Regions from separate parts of the Moritella sp. Urea-trap-13 genome, predicted to be linked through region 1. Evidence: predicted binding sites of a transcription regulator. Region 1 holds the regulator's gene; the other holds the start of a gene.
What was found. Region 1 encodes LexA, which represses DNA repair genes until DNA is damaged. Its sites were predicted from a motif close to TACTGTATNNNNATACAGTA; they were not measured.

Region 1 (7,312 bases):
ATAAATTAAATCGTGTCATAAGCAGTCCTTTTTACTTTAGCTGTGTTCTTCTGCACTAATGTAGCTAGCTTAGGCGCAATGAGCGGCAAGCTTAATATATCCATAGCAGCACCTAGCCTGACTGCTGCACCCGGCATACCCCAAACAACGGATGAAGCCTCATCTTGGGCGATTGTTAAAGCGCCTGCTTCACGCATAGCCAATAACCCTTCAGCACCATCTTTACCCATGCCCGTCAGCATTACACCAATGGCTTTATCACCATAGTTCTTAGCGACAGATCCAAGTAACACATCAACAGACGGCTTGTGCCTATTTATCGCGGGCCCATCAAATAATTGGCAAGTATAACGTAGCCCTGACCGCTGCACTTTTAAATGGCAATCGCCCGGTGCAATGTACACATGATTCTGTTTTATGACTTCTTCACTCGTTACTTCAATCACAGTTAAGCGGCAATTATCGTTGAGGCGTTTTGCGAATGCCCCACTAAAATGTTTGGGTATATGCTGAGCAATAACAATAGGTGGGAAAGGCGGCACTAAGGGGGTTAATAATTCCCTTAATGCTTCGGTTCCCCCCGTGGATGCACCAATAGCAATTAGCCTATCTTCTTGCACTTCTTGGCTGGTAAGTAACGCGGTCACTGGCTCTCGCATGACGCGTAAATTTGCACTGCAGGCTAATTTAACTTTAGTACAGAGTTCATCACCAAAATGTCCCAATGATTGCCTGCTGTTATCAGTGGGTTTGGCAATAAAATCAAATGCGCCTAACTCCAGCGCTTTCAATGTCACTGGCGCACCTTGGGACGTCAGCGTTGATACCATGACAACTGGCATAGGACGTAGTCGCATTAAATTATCTAAAAAAGATAAACCATTCATACCCGGCATTTCAACATCAAGCGTTAACACATCAGGATGTAATTTTTTTATTTTGTCGCGCGCATCAAAAGGGTCAATCGCGCTACCGACGACATCAATAACCGAGTCTAAGCTGAGTAATGTGGTTAATATTTTGCGCATTAATGCAGAGTCGTCGACAACAAGCACTTTTATTTTCTGCATAAAATGATCCCTATAGCGCCATCGACATAATGGCAAATTTAGCGTTGATAAATAGTCTGACCGACCAGCTTAAACTTGGTGTTAAAACTTTGTAGACTTTCAGAGTGGCCAATAAAAAGATAGCCACCCGGTTTGAGTTGCGAGTAAAATCGTTGCACCAACTTTCGCTTTGTTTCATCATCAAAATAAATTAAAACATTACGACAGAAAATCGCATCAAACTGTCCCTTCATCGGCCATCGAGACAATAAATTCAGCTGCTTAAATGCAATGAGCTGCTTAATTTTATCATCCATACTATAGCGATGCTGAAGATTCATATCTGAGCAATACTGCGTGCGATAATTCATTGGAATCCCCATCAGTTCATCATAAATACCCTGATGAGCACGCCATAAAACCTCACTATCTAAATCAGTAGCCAGTATTTTAGCGTCCCAATCAGGAAGTTGACCCTCCACACTCATGGCAATTGAATAAGGTTCTTGCCCAGTGGAGCACCCCGCTGACCATATCCGCAATTTTTTATCTTGGTTGTGATGTTTAAAATCGGCTAATGCCACGTTGTGTAAAAAATCAAAATGATATTCTTCACGAAAAAATGCCGTAAGATTGGTCGTTATCGCATTAATAAACGCACTCAGTTCACCAGCATAGCTATCTTGTAATAACTGGCAATAAGCAGCAAACCCATTTAATTTAAGATAACGGATCCTTTTCATGACTCGGCCATAAAGCATATCGCGCTTGGATTCATTGATCACAATACCTGATTCTCGAAAAGCCAGTTGCGATAGATATTGAAATTCAGCATCCTGCATAATCAGGTTAGTTGATGGATATTCGTTAATATCGCCACCTAATAGTGGTGTTGCTAGGCTAACCATTGGCAACCATTGGTGCCGGTGTATTATGCATATTCAGGGTTTCAATATTTTGAAATTGCTCTAAATCTAACAATAAACTTGAGCTTAATAACACCACCATTTTATCTTTGATTGATACCAGTCCGCGGATGACACTAGGACCATTATCAGGGCCTAATTGTGGCGGTAAATTAATATCACTGTGGGCAATAGTGTGCACATCTGAAACCGCATCAACAACTAACCCCATCACTTTTGATTTATCTTCGACTAAAACTTTGACGACAATCACCACCGTGATGGCACTATATTCAATGTTTTCTAAACCAAATTTCTGCCTTAAATCGACTATCGGCACTATAGTTCCGCGTAAATTAATAACGCCTTTCACATAAGCAGGCATATTGGGGATCTCGGTACAACTTTCCCAACCACGGATCTCTTGTACATCTAATATTTCCACACCATATTCTTCTTCTGCCATTATAAATGTCAAAAACTGGGTGGATTGTTCATCTATCTCGGTCAGCGTATTATTATCCATATATATTCAGTCCTATGTTAAGCGGCAACATGTGCACGCTGACCTTGATGTTGATAGCGTTCAGTTGTCACACGCTTGACAATATCAGCAATATCTAAAATTAACGCCACCGTGCCATTACCTAAAATGGTAGCGCCGGAGACACAACTTACCTTCATAAAATTTTCTTCTAAATTTTTTATCACTACCTGCTGTTGCGCCGCTAGATCATCCACTAATAAGCCATATTTATTATTGCCACTTTCAACAACCACTAATAATCCATCGGCAATACGTTTGAGACTCGTTTCATGATTCAATACTTGGTAAAGACGAATGATAGGGATGAACTCATCTCGCAGTTTAAATACCTCGGTATCATCAGCCAACTTAGTGACCATGCCATCTTTTAACTGCAACGATTCAATAATTGACATAATCGGTAAGATATAAGTTTTACTGCCAATTTTGACTAATTGGCCATCCATAATAGACAGGGTCAAAGGTAAACGGATCGAGAAACAACTGCCTGCGCCCGTCGTCGATTCAATTTTAATACCACCACCAAGTGATTCAATATTGCGCTTGACGACGTCCATACCAACACCGCGGCCAGAGATATCACTCACCGTTTCGACAGTTGAAAAACCAGGCGCGAAAATAAGTTCATCGATCTGATTATCACTGTAATGTAAGTCTTTATTGACAATACCTTTTTCAATCGCCTTTGCATGAATTTTGGATCGGTTTAAGCCTCGACCATCATCGCGAATTTCAACAATAATCTCACCACCTTGATGAAATGCGTTAATATCAAGGTAAGCAACATCACTTTTCCCCGCTAGCTTTCGTTCTTCAATCGTTTCAATACCATGATCTAAAGCGTTACGGACAAGATGCACAATCGGATCAGAGAGCTTTTCGAGCATGATTTTATCCAGTTCAGTTTCTTCTCCGTGCATCCTCAGTAATACATTTTTACCTAGCTGTTCACTTAAATCCCTGACCATTCTTGGAATACGATTAAAGGCGAATTGAATCGGCAACATTCTAATTTTCATGACGCTGTCTTGCATTTCTCGGGTATGTTGAGATAGCTGAGTAAGGCCTTTTTTTAATGCCGGCAATTTCTCTGCAGAAAAATTTTGCCCTAGTTCACCTAGCATCGCTTGCGTGATCACCAGTTCGCCAACCATATTGATTAACGCATCAACTTTATCGATTGATACCCGAATTGAATTTGTTTCTGCCGATTTCGTACTGGCTATTTTTTTCGTTACCACTGGAGAGACTATCGATTCAGACAAGGTTTCATCAGCGGCCTCACTTTCTGCTAGTTGAGGTAGCGTACTAGGGTGGGTGATGATAATTGTTGAATCATCTTCCACCCACTCAAATGCTTCTTTTATTTGCGCGTCACTCACCGAGCTGATTAATTCAAGCTCCCAACTCACATAGAGATCTTCAGGTAATAAATTTTGCCATAAAGGTATATTTTCAAGTTTAGGCGTCACCTTAAGCTCACCCATCTCTGCTAATTCAGCAAAGATTAAACGCGGCTCGTTACCTTGCTTTAAAATATCTTGACCAGGCGTAAAATTAATTAACCAATCACTATCATCGTGTTCATTAATCACTAACGAATTAGGTTGGACGGGCGTGCTATCACATGTCGATAACGCGTCCTGATTAACATCGAGTTGCAAGAATTGGTTATATTGCAGTTTGAGGCTTTCCGCCGCCTCAGGGATTGATTCCGAATCGTCAGCTAATAATTGGATCCACGCACTTAAACAATCCACGGTTTGTAAAAAAAGATTAATATGGTCATCGATAAGAGGAATTTTTTCTGCACGTAAATCATCAAGTAAGGTTTCAGCAACGTGCGTAAATTCGGTTAATTGACTAAACCCGAATGTACCAGCGCCGCCCTTAATGGAATGCGCTACGCGAAAAATGGTATTAATGACTTCGCTATCTACCGAGCCAGGATTTAACTTTAGCAGCTCAGCTTCCATCACCTCCAAGCCTTCGAGACACTCTTCAATAAACACTTGTTGGAATTGTTTAAGATCGATATCCATGCTTACCTCAATACTTTTTGTACGGTAGCAATGAGTTTTTCTGGATTAAAAGGTTTTACTATCCAGCCTGTTGCACCAGCAGATTTTCCTGCCATTTTCTTATCGGTGCCGGACTCAGTCGTTAACATTAGAATTGGCGTAAATTTATAAGCACTTTCATTACGTAATCGACTAATTAAGCTAATACCATCCATACGTGGCATATTAATATCTGAAATAATAAGGTCAAAGTGTCCAGTTTTTGCTTTTTCTAAACCATCAACACCATCGACGGCTGAATCAACCTCATAACCTGCCTGTTTTAAAGTAAACAGTACCATTTCACGAATGGATACCGAATCATCTACAGCTAATATTCGTTTCATTAGAGCGCCTCACATTGATGCGTAATTAAAGTCCGTTTCAAACCCTAACGCTTTCACCACCGCCATAAACTTATCCGACGGAGATAGAAACACGAGTGTTGTATTATGTATCGCTAGATGTTGAGCATAAGCATAAAAAAGCTGGCAAGAAGCACTGTCAATATGAGTCACATGACGCGCATCGAAACGTTGAGGTTCGGTATTGATAGATAACGAATCAAGTGTTTCCTTAAGTGTGGTGATCGCGGATATATCGATCTTTTCACCTAATTCCATGGTGATAGGGCTTTGTTCCATAAACTAATCCTGTATTTACGCAAACGTATCAGAAAATAAATTCGTTCATTCTTTTATAACTCATGTTGAGTATAGGAAAAGATTTTATAAATAAGCAGGCGATAGGGAGAACTGTGACCTGAGAACAGGATTTGAAATGCTTTTCTATAGGTTACAGACAAATAGTGAGGATATATGAATAAAAAGATAGATAGTCAATAATGGGATCATTAACTATCTACCCTCAACGCAATAGCATAAATAGAGTGTAATTACATCCAATCGGTATTACGAATAATACCTACGGCTACACCTTCAATATCAAAGCTTTGGAAATTTAAATCAACACGTATTGTGCTCATTTCATCATTTTCAGGATGCAATAATATTTCACTGCCTTGCTGCTCAAAGCGTTTTACCGTTACTTCATCATCGACACGAGCAACAACAACTTGGCCTTTACTAATGTTTTTGGTTTTATGTACAGCTAATAAATCGCCATCCATAATACCGATATTACGCATACTCTCACCACGAACCCGCAATAAAAAATCTGCATTAGGGGTGAACATCGATGGATCGACATTGTAGTGCGCTTCAATATGCTCTTGCGCTAAAATAGGCTCACCAGCGGCAACTTGGCCGATTAAGGGTAAACCACTCTCATTACTGGCTTCTTCGGCATTAACCAACAGGCGAATACCACGTGACGTGCCCGCTAAAATTTCAATATGACCTTTTCGTGCCAATGCTTTTAAATGTTCTTCAGCCGCATTCGGAGAACGAAAACCAAGTTCCTTCGCAATTTCAGCTCGGGTTGGTGGCATACCGGTATTTTTAATATGTTGCTTAACTAATTCAAGTACTTCTGCTTGTCTTTGTGTCAATGCTTTCATCATGTACCCTAACTGGTTTTATATACAGTTTCTTGTAATTATATACAGTAATATCAAGTTTGCAATATAAGCGGTAGGGATATCAGAATAATAATGAATTAATCGCTTGCAGGCGCTTAAACACAGATTTATAGGCACGCATCTGATATTATTGGAGTAAGCACTCTCGCATTTTAAACAACAGAATGACAACACCTATGCAACAAACACCATCAATGTTAAGTCGAAGTTTCGTTAATGGCTTAGTTAAATCTCAGTACGTACCAGATAATCCGGTTGATGCGCTAAAGTTAGATTTAACGCGTCCCATTGTTTACGCATTAAAAACTAAATCAATGACGGATCTCGTCGCATTACAACGCGCCTGTAAAGAACTAGGCTTACCAGATCCGCTCACACCAATAAAAGTGAACGGGGTCATCATTCCCAGCTATGTTTGCTTAGATAACCCTGCGCCACTGTTTGGCAAAGCCAGAGATACCGATGTATTCTTTGAAAAATTTCAACAGCTATTACGTTTACATAAAGACGATAAAGCCCTTGATATTCAATTGATGCCCGTAGCTCTATTTTGGGGCCGAGCACCAGGTAAAGAAGGTCAAGTACCACTACTATCACTAGCCAACAGTATTTCGCCAAGTCGTTTACGTAAAACATTAATTGTCGGGCTGAATCGCAAAGACAACTTAGTGCGTTTTAATAAACCGGTATCGTTGCGTTTCATGGCCGACCAGCACGGTAGCGACGAGAAATTAGCCCAAAAATTAATTCGTGTTGCCAAGATCCATTTCAGTCGCCAAAAATTGGCCGCATCTGGTCCTAAACTACCGAATCGCTACCAACTGTTTGAGCAACTATTACGTAATCCAGAAGTCAAAAAAGCCATCCAAGTTGAGATTGCGGAACATAATATTTCAGCTAAAAAAGCTGAAAAACGCGCCAACGATTATATCGATGAAATCGTCAGTGATTTTTCTTATAAATTAGTAAAAAACAGTAGTAATTTTCTGGGCTGGTTGTGGAATAAAATCTACAGCGGCATCAAAGTTAATAACGCCGAGCAAGTGCGTAAACTCGCTGCCGATGGCCATGAAATTGTCTTCATGCCTTGCCATCGCAGCCATATGGATTACTTGCTTATTTCTTATGTTATTTACAATGAAGGTTTGATCCCGCCACACATTGCCGCAGGTATTAATCTTAATTTCTTCCCTGCAGGACCGATGTTCCGT
Region 2 (7,312 bases), on a different contig from region 1:
TACGTACGTGGAAACCAGAGCAAGTTGAGCCAAAGGGGTAAACGATGGAACATTATATTAGTTTATTCGTACGTGCTATTTTCATTGAAAACTTAGCATTATCATTCTTCTTAGGTATGTGTACATTCCTTGCTGTATCTAAGAAAGTGACAACAGCGATCGGTCTTGGTGTTGCAGTAACTGCAGTACTTACTATTTCGATTCCTGTTAACCAAGTTATCTATGGCAGTGTACTTGCTCCTGGTGCACTTGCATGGGCTGGTTTCCCTGAAGCTGATTTAAGCTTCCTAGGTTTCATCACGTTCATTGGTGTAATTGCGGCGTTAGTACAAATCTTAGAGATGGTGTTAGACAAATTCTTACCGGCTCTATATAACGCACTGGGTATTTTCCTACCGCTGATCACAGTTAACTGTGCAATCTTCGGTGGTGTATCTTTCATGGTACAACGTGACTATAACTTCACAGAATCAGTAGTATATGGTTTTGGTAGTGGTCTAGGTTGGATGTTAGCTATCGTTGCGATGGCTGGTCTTCGTGAGAAAATGAAATATTCAGATGTGCCAGATGGTCTACGTGGTTTAGGTATTACCTTTATTACAGCAGGTCTTATGGCGCTAGGTTTCATGTCATTTTCTGGTATTCAGTTATAACAAACAGCTGGCTTCGGTCAGCATGTTTCAAGAGCAAAGGATAAGTCGATGGAAATCATTCTCGGCGTAGTCATGTTCACAATTATCGTTTTAGCCCTGGTAACAGTAATTCTGTTTGCTAAGTCTAAATTGGTAAGTGAAGGTGATATTACAATTAGTATTAACGGTGACCCAGAGAAAACTGTGGTGACTGGTGCAGGTGGTAAACTTCTAGGTTCACTAGCTGCAAGCGGTATTTTCGTTTCTTCAGCTTGTGGTGGCGGTGGTACTTGTGGCCAATGTCGTGTGAAAGTTAAATCAGGCGGTGGTGATATTCTACCGACTGAACTTGACCACATATCTAAAGGTGAAGCACGTGAAGGCGAGCGTTTATCATGTCAAGTTAGCGTAAAAGTTGATATGGACATTGAGCTGCCAGAAGAAATCTTTGGTGTTAAAAAATGGGAATGTGAAGTTATCTCTAACGATAACAAAGCAACCTTCATTAAAGAGCTTAAAATGGCTATTCCAAACGGCGAAGTGGTACCTTTCCGCGCCGGTGGTTATATCCAAATTGAAGCGCCTGCTCACCATGTTAAATATTCAGACTATGATATTCCTGAAGAATACCGTGGCGACTGGAAACACTTTGGTTTCTTTGATGTTGAATCTAAAGTTGATGAAGACACTATCCGTGCTTACTCTATGGCTAACTGCCCAGAAGAAGCGGGTATTATTATGCTTAACGTGCGTATTGCTACGCCACCGCCGCGTGATTTGTCTTTACCTGCAGGTAAAATGTCGTCGTACATCTTCAGCTTAAAAGCTGGCGACAAAGTAACTATCTCAGGTCCATTTGGTGAGTTCTTTGCAAAAGAAACTGACAATGAAATGGTATTTGTTGGTGGTGGTGCTGGTATGGCGCCAATGCGTTCACACATCTTCGATCAGTTAAACCGTTTAGATACAAAACGTAAGGTTTCATTCTGGTACGGTGCGCGTTCTAAGCGTGAAATGTTCTATGTTGAAGATTTCGATATGCTTGCAAAAGAGAACGAAAACTTTGAATGGCATGTTGCACTGAGTGATCCACAACCAGAAGATAACTGGGAAGGTTACACAGGCTTCATCCATAACGTGATCCTTGAGAACTACTTAGGAAATCACGAAGCGCCAGAAGATTGTGAGTACTACATGTGTGGTCCACCAATGATGAATGCTGCTGTTATCGGTATGCTGAAAGACCTTGGTGTTGAAGATGAAAATATCATGCTAGATGACTTTGGCTAATATTTTTTGATTCAATTCAAATCGATGTATCGATGGCTAGCTCTGATGGGGCTAGCCATTTTCATTCTTGGTTGTAGTGAACAAAAAAGTACAGAAGAAGTGCTTTTTTCTGGTCCTACTATGGGTACAACTTATCACATGAAAGTCGTGGGTTTCCCACTGTCTGAACAAGATAAGCAAGATATCCAAATCGAGATTGATAAACGTTTAGAATTAGTGAACGACCAGATGTCGACTTATCGTCCTAATTCAGAGTTATCGCGCTTTAATCAAAGTGTGGCTGTTACTGGTTTTGAAGTATCAGCTGATACGGCAAAGGTAGTGCTAGAAGCTCTTCGTTTGAATAAACTGACGAATGGTGCATTAGATGTAACCGTAGGTCCGTTAGTTAATCTGTGGGGTTTTGGTCCGGATAATAAACCGGAAAAAATACCATCACAGCAACAACTAGATACGATTAAGCAACGTATTGGTATTCAGCATTTAGCTGCGACCGAGACGACGTTAAGTAAAGACATCGATGGTTTATACGTTGATTTGTCTTCGATTGCGAAAGGTTATGGCGTTGATGTTATCGCTGATTACTTTGCTTCTTTAGGTATTGAAAACTACCTTGTTGAAGTTGGTGGCGAGCTGCGTATTAATGGTGTTAATGCTCGTGGCATTGATTGGCAGGTTGCAGTTGAGAAACCGACTAGTGCCAATCAAAGTGTACAAGAAGTGATTGCCGTTGGTAACAATGCGATTGCAACATCAGGTGATTATCGTAATTATTACGAGTTAGATGGTGAGCGTTTTGCGCATACTATTGACCCGATAAGCGGTAAGCCGATTAAGCATAAACTCGTATCTGTTACGGTTATCCATACTTCATCAATGACTGCTGACGCATTAGCGACAGCATTAATGGTGATGGGTGAGAAAGACGGTCTTGAGTTCGCCAAGCAGCAAGGTTTAGCTGTATTGATGATCTCTAAGTCAGATTCAGGTTATAATGAAGTGTATACTAAACAGTTCGAACCTTATTTAAAATAGAGGCTAATATGGCTTATTTTGCTGCAACATTTGTTATTTTTGCGCTCGTTATTACTGGTATGTCTATCGGTTATATCGTGCAAAAAAAATCTATCACAGGCAGCTGTGGTGGTATTAGTGGTTTAGGTATGGAAAAGGCCTGTGATTGCCCAGATCCATGTGATAAACGCAAAGCTAAAATAGCAAAAGAAGAAGCTAAACAGAAGATGTTAAACGAAAATCGTATCATCTAGTTTATGCCAAGCATCTAGCTATAAAGTGCAATTTTGTACTTTATAGCTTTTTTAAACCTTACCTTATTTCTCCCTTGGTACAACTTTTTTACACGATCGATACTCGTTTTTTACAATGGTAAATCCTCCGCTTTATTCTATTCTTTATTCTATTCACTATGATTTATGTTATCTGACCCGCATAAAATTTATGCACTCACTATCTGTTATTTTATATATAATCCTGAGTTCGTTTAATCAATAAAAATCATAGCATTATGCTTGGAGGCGCTAATGAGCGTTATAACTGAACCTAAATTTGGTAAAGAGATTGGCCCTAATTGGTTTGCTTCAGTCATGGGCACTGGGATTATTGCCAATGCTGCGGTAGGTTTACCTTTGATTGGTATTTATCTTACTGACTTTGCTTTGGTTGTCTGGTTATTAGCTGCAACGCTACTAATCATAATGCTCGCGGTTAAGATCATACAGACGATCATACGCCCTGAGATTATTAAGCGACAATTTAACGATCCTGTTATGGCGCAATTCTTTGGCGCGCCGCCAATGGCGCTACTGACAATCGCAGGTGGGACTATATTGATGGGCAACCATATTTTTGCCGCTGAAACGGTATTAATAATTGCTTGGACTTTGTGGCTGATTGGTACTTTCGGTGGTTTACTCAGTGCGGTTATCATTCCTTTTCGTCTGTTTACTCATTATGAAGTTAATAGTCACGCCGCTTTTGGTGGTTGGTTAATGCCGGTTGTGCCACCTATGGTATCAGCAACTATAGGCGCTATGCTTATTCCGCATGCCCAAGGTATCGTGTTGCAGCAAACCCTTTTATATGCCTGCTATGCGATGTTTGGGGTCAGTTTGATCGCGGCTATGATTATTATTACGCTGATCTGGAATCGCTTAGCCCATGCTGGTAGTTCTGGTGGGGCGCGCGTGCCAACATTGTGGATAGTATTAGGACCGCTTGGCCAATCTATCACCGCTATTGGCGCCTTAGGGACGGTGGCGCTGACTGTTGTTGATGAACCGATTGCGAACAGTTTAAATACCATGGCAATACTATATGGGGTACCAGTTTGGGGGTTTGCATTATTCTGGTCATGTATCGCAGGGTTACTGACTTTGCGGGCGATGCGCAGAAAAATGCCTTTCGCACTGACTTGGTGGGCTTTTACATTCCCCGTCGGTACTTGTGTTACAGGGACGACTCAACTCGCGTTGCATACTGGTTTACCTGTGTTTCAATGGGCTGCGATCATATTATTTTCTGCGCTTATTTGTGCTTGGGTTATTGCTGCAATCGGTACCGTAAAAGGTTTTAAAGGTGGACACATTTTGAAACCCGCAATTAACTCGCCTGCAGTGCAGGTTTCTAAAGGTCGCGACAAAGATAACAATTAATCCTTAATTTTCAATGTTAAAAGAATAGTTCCATTTAATTGGTACTCACTAGTGAGTAACTACAAAGTGGTTGATCTATATCAATGTAGTGTTTTCTGTATATGGCAAAGTACACCCAAGTTAATTGTTTGTTACTAAATGATGCAAAAGAACATCAACTGTAATCAAACTGTATTTGAAATGAAAACATACCACATTGATGGAGCTCTACATGAACAAGAAAATATTATCAGGATTAATCACCGCCTCTTTATTATCAGCAACGCTTGCAGCCCCAGCATTTGCTCACCAACAAGGTGATTTCATTGTTCGTGCAGGTGCCATGATGGTTGTACCAAATGAGTCAAGTGGTGAGGTATTAGAGACATTAGGTGAATTCCAAGTTAATGACAATACTCAGTTAGGTCTTAACTTTACTTATATGGCAACTGATAATATTGGTATTGAATTGGTAGCAGCAACGCCATTTACTCATGAAGTAGGACTTGGCGCTACAGGCGTAATTGCTGAAGTTAAACACTTACCGCCAACGCTATTAGCACAATACTATTTTGGTGATGCAAGTTCTAAATTCCGTCCTTATGTGGGAGCGGGTGTTAACTTTACTATATTTTTTGACACTGAGTTTAATGATACAGGCACTGCAGCTAAGTTGACGGATTTAGATATGAGCAACTCTGTAGGTTTAGCGGCGCAAGTTGGTATGGATTATAAAATCAACGATAAATGGTTAGTTAACGCATCAGTTATGTATGCAGATATCAGCACAGATGTGACTTTTAAAGCAGATGGTGTTGAGCAGAAGGTTAAAACAGACCTTGATCCATTGGTATACATGGTTAGCCTAGGTTATGTATTTTAATTAGCTTTTACAGTTTCTATTAGCTAAATATACAAGGTGCATTGGCACCTTGTTTTGTTTGTGATTGCTTTTTATTCTCCCAATATCCCTGTTTAATCCTTCCTGTGTTATCTTTTATTTCCGCTATTTTTCATTTAATTATTTGTTCTTAGCATTAATTTTATTTATAATTAACTGGCCTTTTATACAGTGCTTTTTGTGCTGTATTATTTATGTTGTACAACTTAGTTGGTTATGATTCGTTAAGCTATGAAAAAAATTATCCATATCGACATGGACGCGTACTTTGCTAACGTCGAAGTACGCGATAATCCAGCGTACAAAGATATTCCTATTGCGATTGGTGGCATGAGTGACCGTCGCGGGGTGATAGCAACGTGTAACTATATAGCCCGTCAATATGGGGTGCGCTCTGCTATGTCTTCTTATAAAGCGTTGCAACTCTGTCCTGACTTAACATTAGTACCGTCACGTATGCAGGTGTATAAAGAAGTCTCAGCTCAGATCCATGAAATATTTTCTCGTTATACCGATTTGATCGAACCGCTATCGTTAGATGAAGCTTATTTAGACGTTACCGACTGTAAGTTATTCTCTGGTAGTGCGACGTTAATTGCCGAAGATATTCGTAAAGTCATTGAGTCTGAGTTAGCACTTACTGCGTCAGCGGGTGTTGCTCCTGTTAAGTTTTTAGCTAAAGTAGCATCCGATATTAATAAACCTAATGGACAGTTCGTTATCACCCCATCACAGGTGAAATCCTTCGTTGCTGACTTATCCTTGAATAAGATCCCTGGGGTGGGTAAAGTGACTTGGCAAAAACTCAATCGCGTTGGTCTGTATACTTGTGCGGATGTACTTAAATTTCCCGCTGAAGATATTATTGAGAGCTTTGGTAAGCTCGGCCATAGCTTGTTAGAACGCTGTCAGGGCATTGATAATCGACCAGTTTGTAATGAACGAAATCGTAAATCGGTAGGGGTTGAAATCACCTTACCTGAAGATATTGTCACGCTAGCACAATGCATGACTTTATTTCCGCAGTTATACCAAACTCTGTTACAACGGCTGCAAAAAGCATCACCAGATATGCGCATCACCAAGCAAGGTGTGAAGTTGAAGTTCAATGATTTTACCCTCACCAGTGCCGAACAAAGCATCACCACGCTCGACGAGCATCTGTTTACTGATTTATATGCACAAGCACTGACAAAACAAGAAGAACGTAGTATTCGTTTAATTGGTTTATATGTCGGCCTTGCTGGTGACAATGACAGTGAACAATATAACCTACTGTTCTAGCAATGAATTTGTTCCACTCAATAATTCCTTTTAGCTTTCTATAATCATTCCGTCATCCTCCTATATTCCTAAAAGTTATTAAGAATCAGTTTATGTTCTTTGGCGGTTATAAGTAAAGAGGCTATATTGATCCAAACGATATGAAATTATCCAATTTGGTCTGATGGAGTAGAAGATGAATCAACAGAGGTTGACCCACCTTAAACAGCTGGAAGCTGAAAGTATCCACATAATCAGGGAAGTTGCTGCAGAGTTTGATAATCCGGTAATGATGTATTCAATCGGTAAAGACTCATCTGTAATGTTACACCTAGCACGCAAGGCTTTTTACCCAGGTAAGATCCCATTTCCATTATTGCATGTTGATACTAACTGGAAGTTTCGCGAAATGATCGAGTTTCGTGACAAGACTGTTGAAAAATACGGTTTTGACCTGTTAGTACACCAAAACCCTGAAGGGTTGGCGATGGGTTGTAGCCCATTTGATCATGGCAGCTCAAAGCATACCGATATTATGAAAACCCAAGGTCTGAAACAGGCGCTGGACAAATACG

Region 2: the regulator LexA is predicted to act here: its motif matches at 5,629-5,648, upstream of dinB (DNA polymerase IV).

Annotation. Positions count from the first base shown of each region.
Region 1 covers NZ_PJCA01000028.1:13,715-21,026, forward strand. Annotated here, with positions in the region: gene CXF93_RS06075 (methyl-accepting chemotaxis protein) at 1-19, opposite strand, end outside; gene CXF93_RS06080 (chemotaxis response regulator protein-glutamate methylesterase) at 6-1,070, opposite strand; gene CXF93_RS06085 (protein-glutamate O-methyltransferase CheR) at 1,109-1,957, opposite strand; gene CXF93_RS06090 (chemotaxis protein CheW) at 1,950-2,480, opposite strand; gene CXF93_RS06095 (chemotaxis protein CheA) at 2,498-4,543, opposite strand; gene CXF93_RS06100 (response regulator) at 4,546-4,908, opposite strand; gene CXF93_RS06105 (lipid asymmetry maintenance protein MlaB) at 4,918-5,205, opposite strand; gene lexA (transcriptional repressor LexA) at 5,457-6,080, opposite strand; gene plsB (glycerol-3-phosphate 1-O-acyltransferase PlsB) at 6,278-7,312, shown strand, end outside.
Region 2 covers NZ_PJCA01000030.1:11,500-18,811, reverse strand. Annotated here, with positions in the region: gene CXF93_RS07545 (NADH:ubiquinone reductase (Na(+)-transporting) subunit D) at 1-41, shown strand, start outside; gene nqrE (NADH:ubiquinone reductase (Na(+)-transporting) subunit E) at 45-653, shown strand; gene nqrF (NADH:ubiquinone reductase (Na(+)-transporting) subunit F) at 702-1,922, shown strand; gene CXF93_RS07530 (FAD:protein FMN transferase) at 1,968-2,957, shown strand; gene nqrM ((Na+)-NQR maturation NqrM) at 2,966-3,190, shown strand; gene CXF93_RS07520 (TDT family transporter) at 3,464-4,594, shown strand; gene ompW (outer membrane protein OmpW) at 4,806-5,456, shown strand; gene dinB (DNA polymerase IV) at 5,706-6,758, shown strand; gene cysD (sulfate adenylyltransferase subunit CysD) at 6,934-7,312, shown strand, end outside.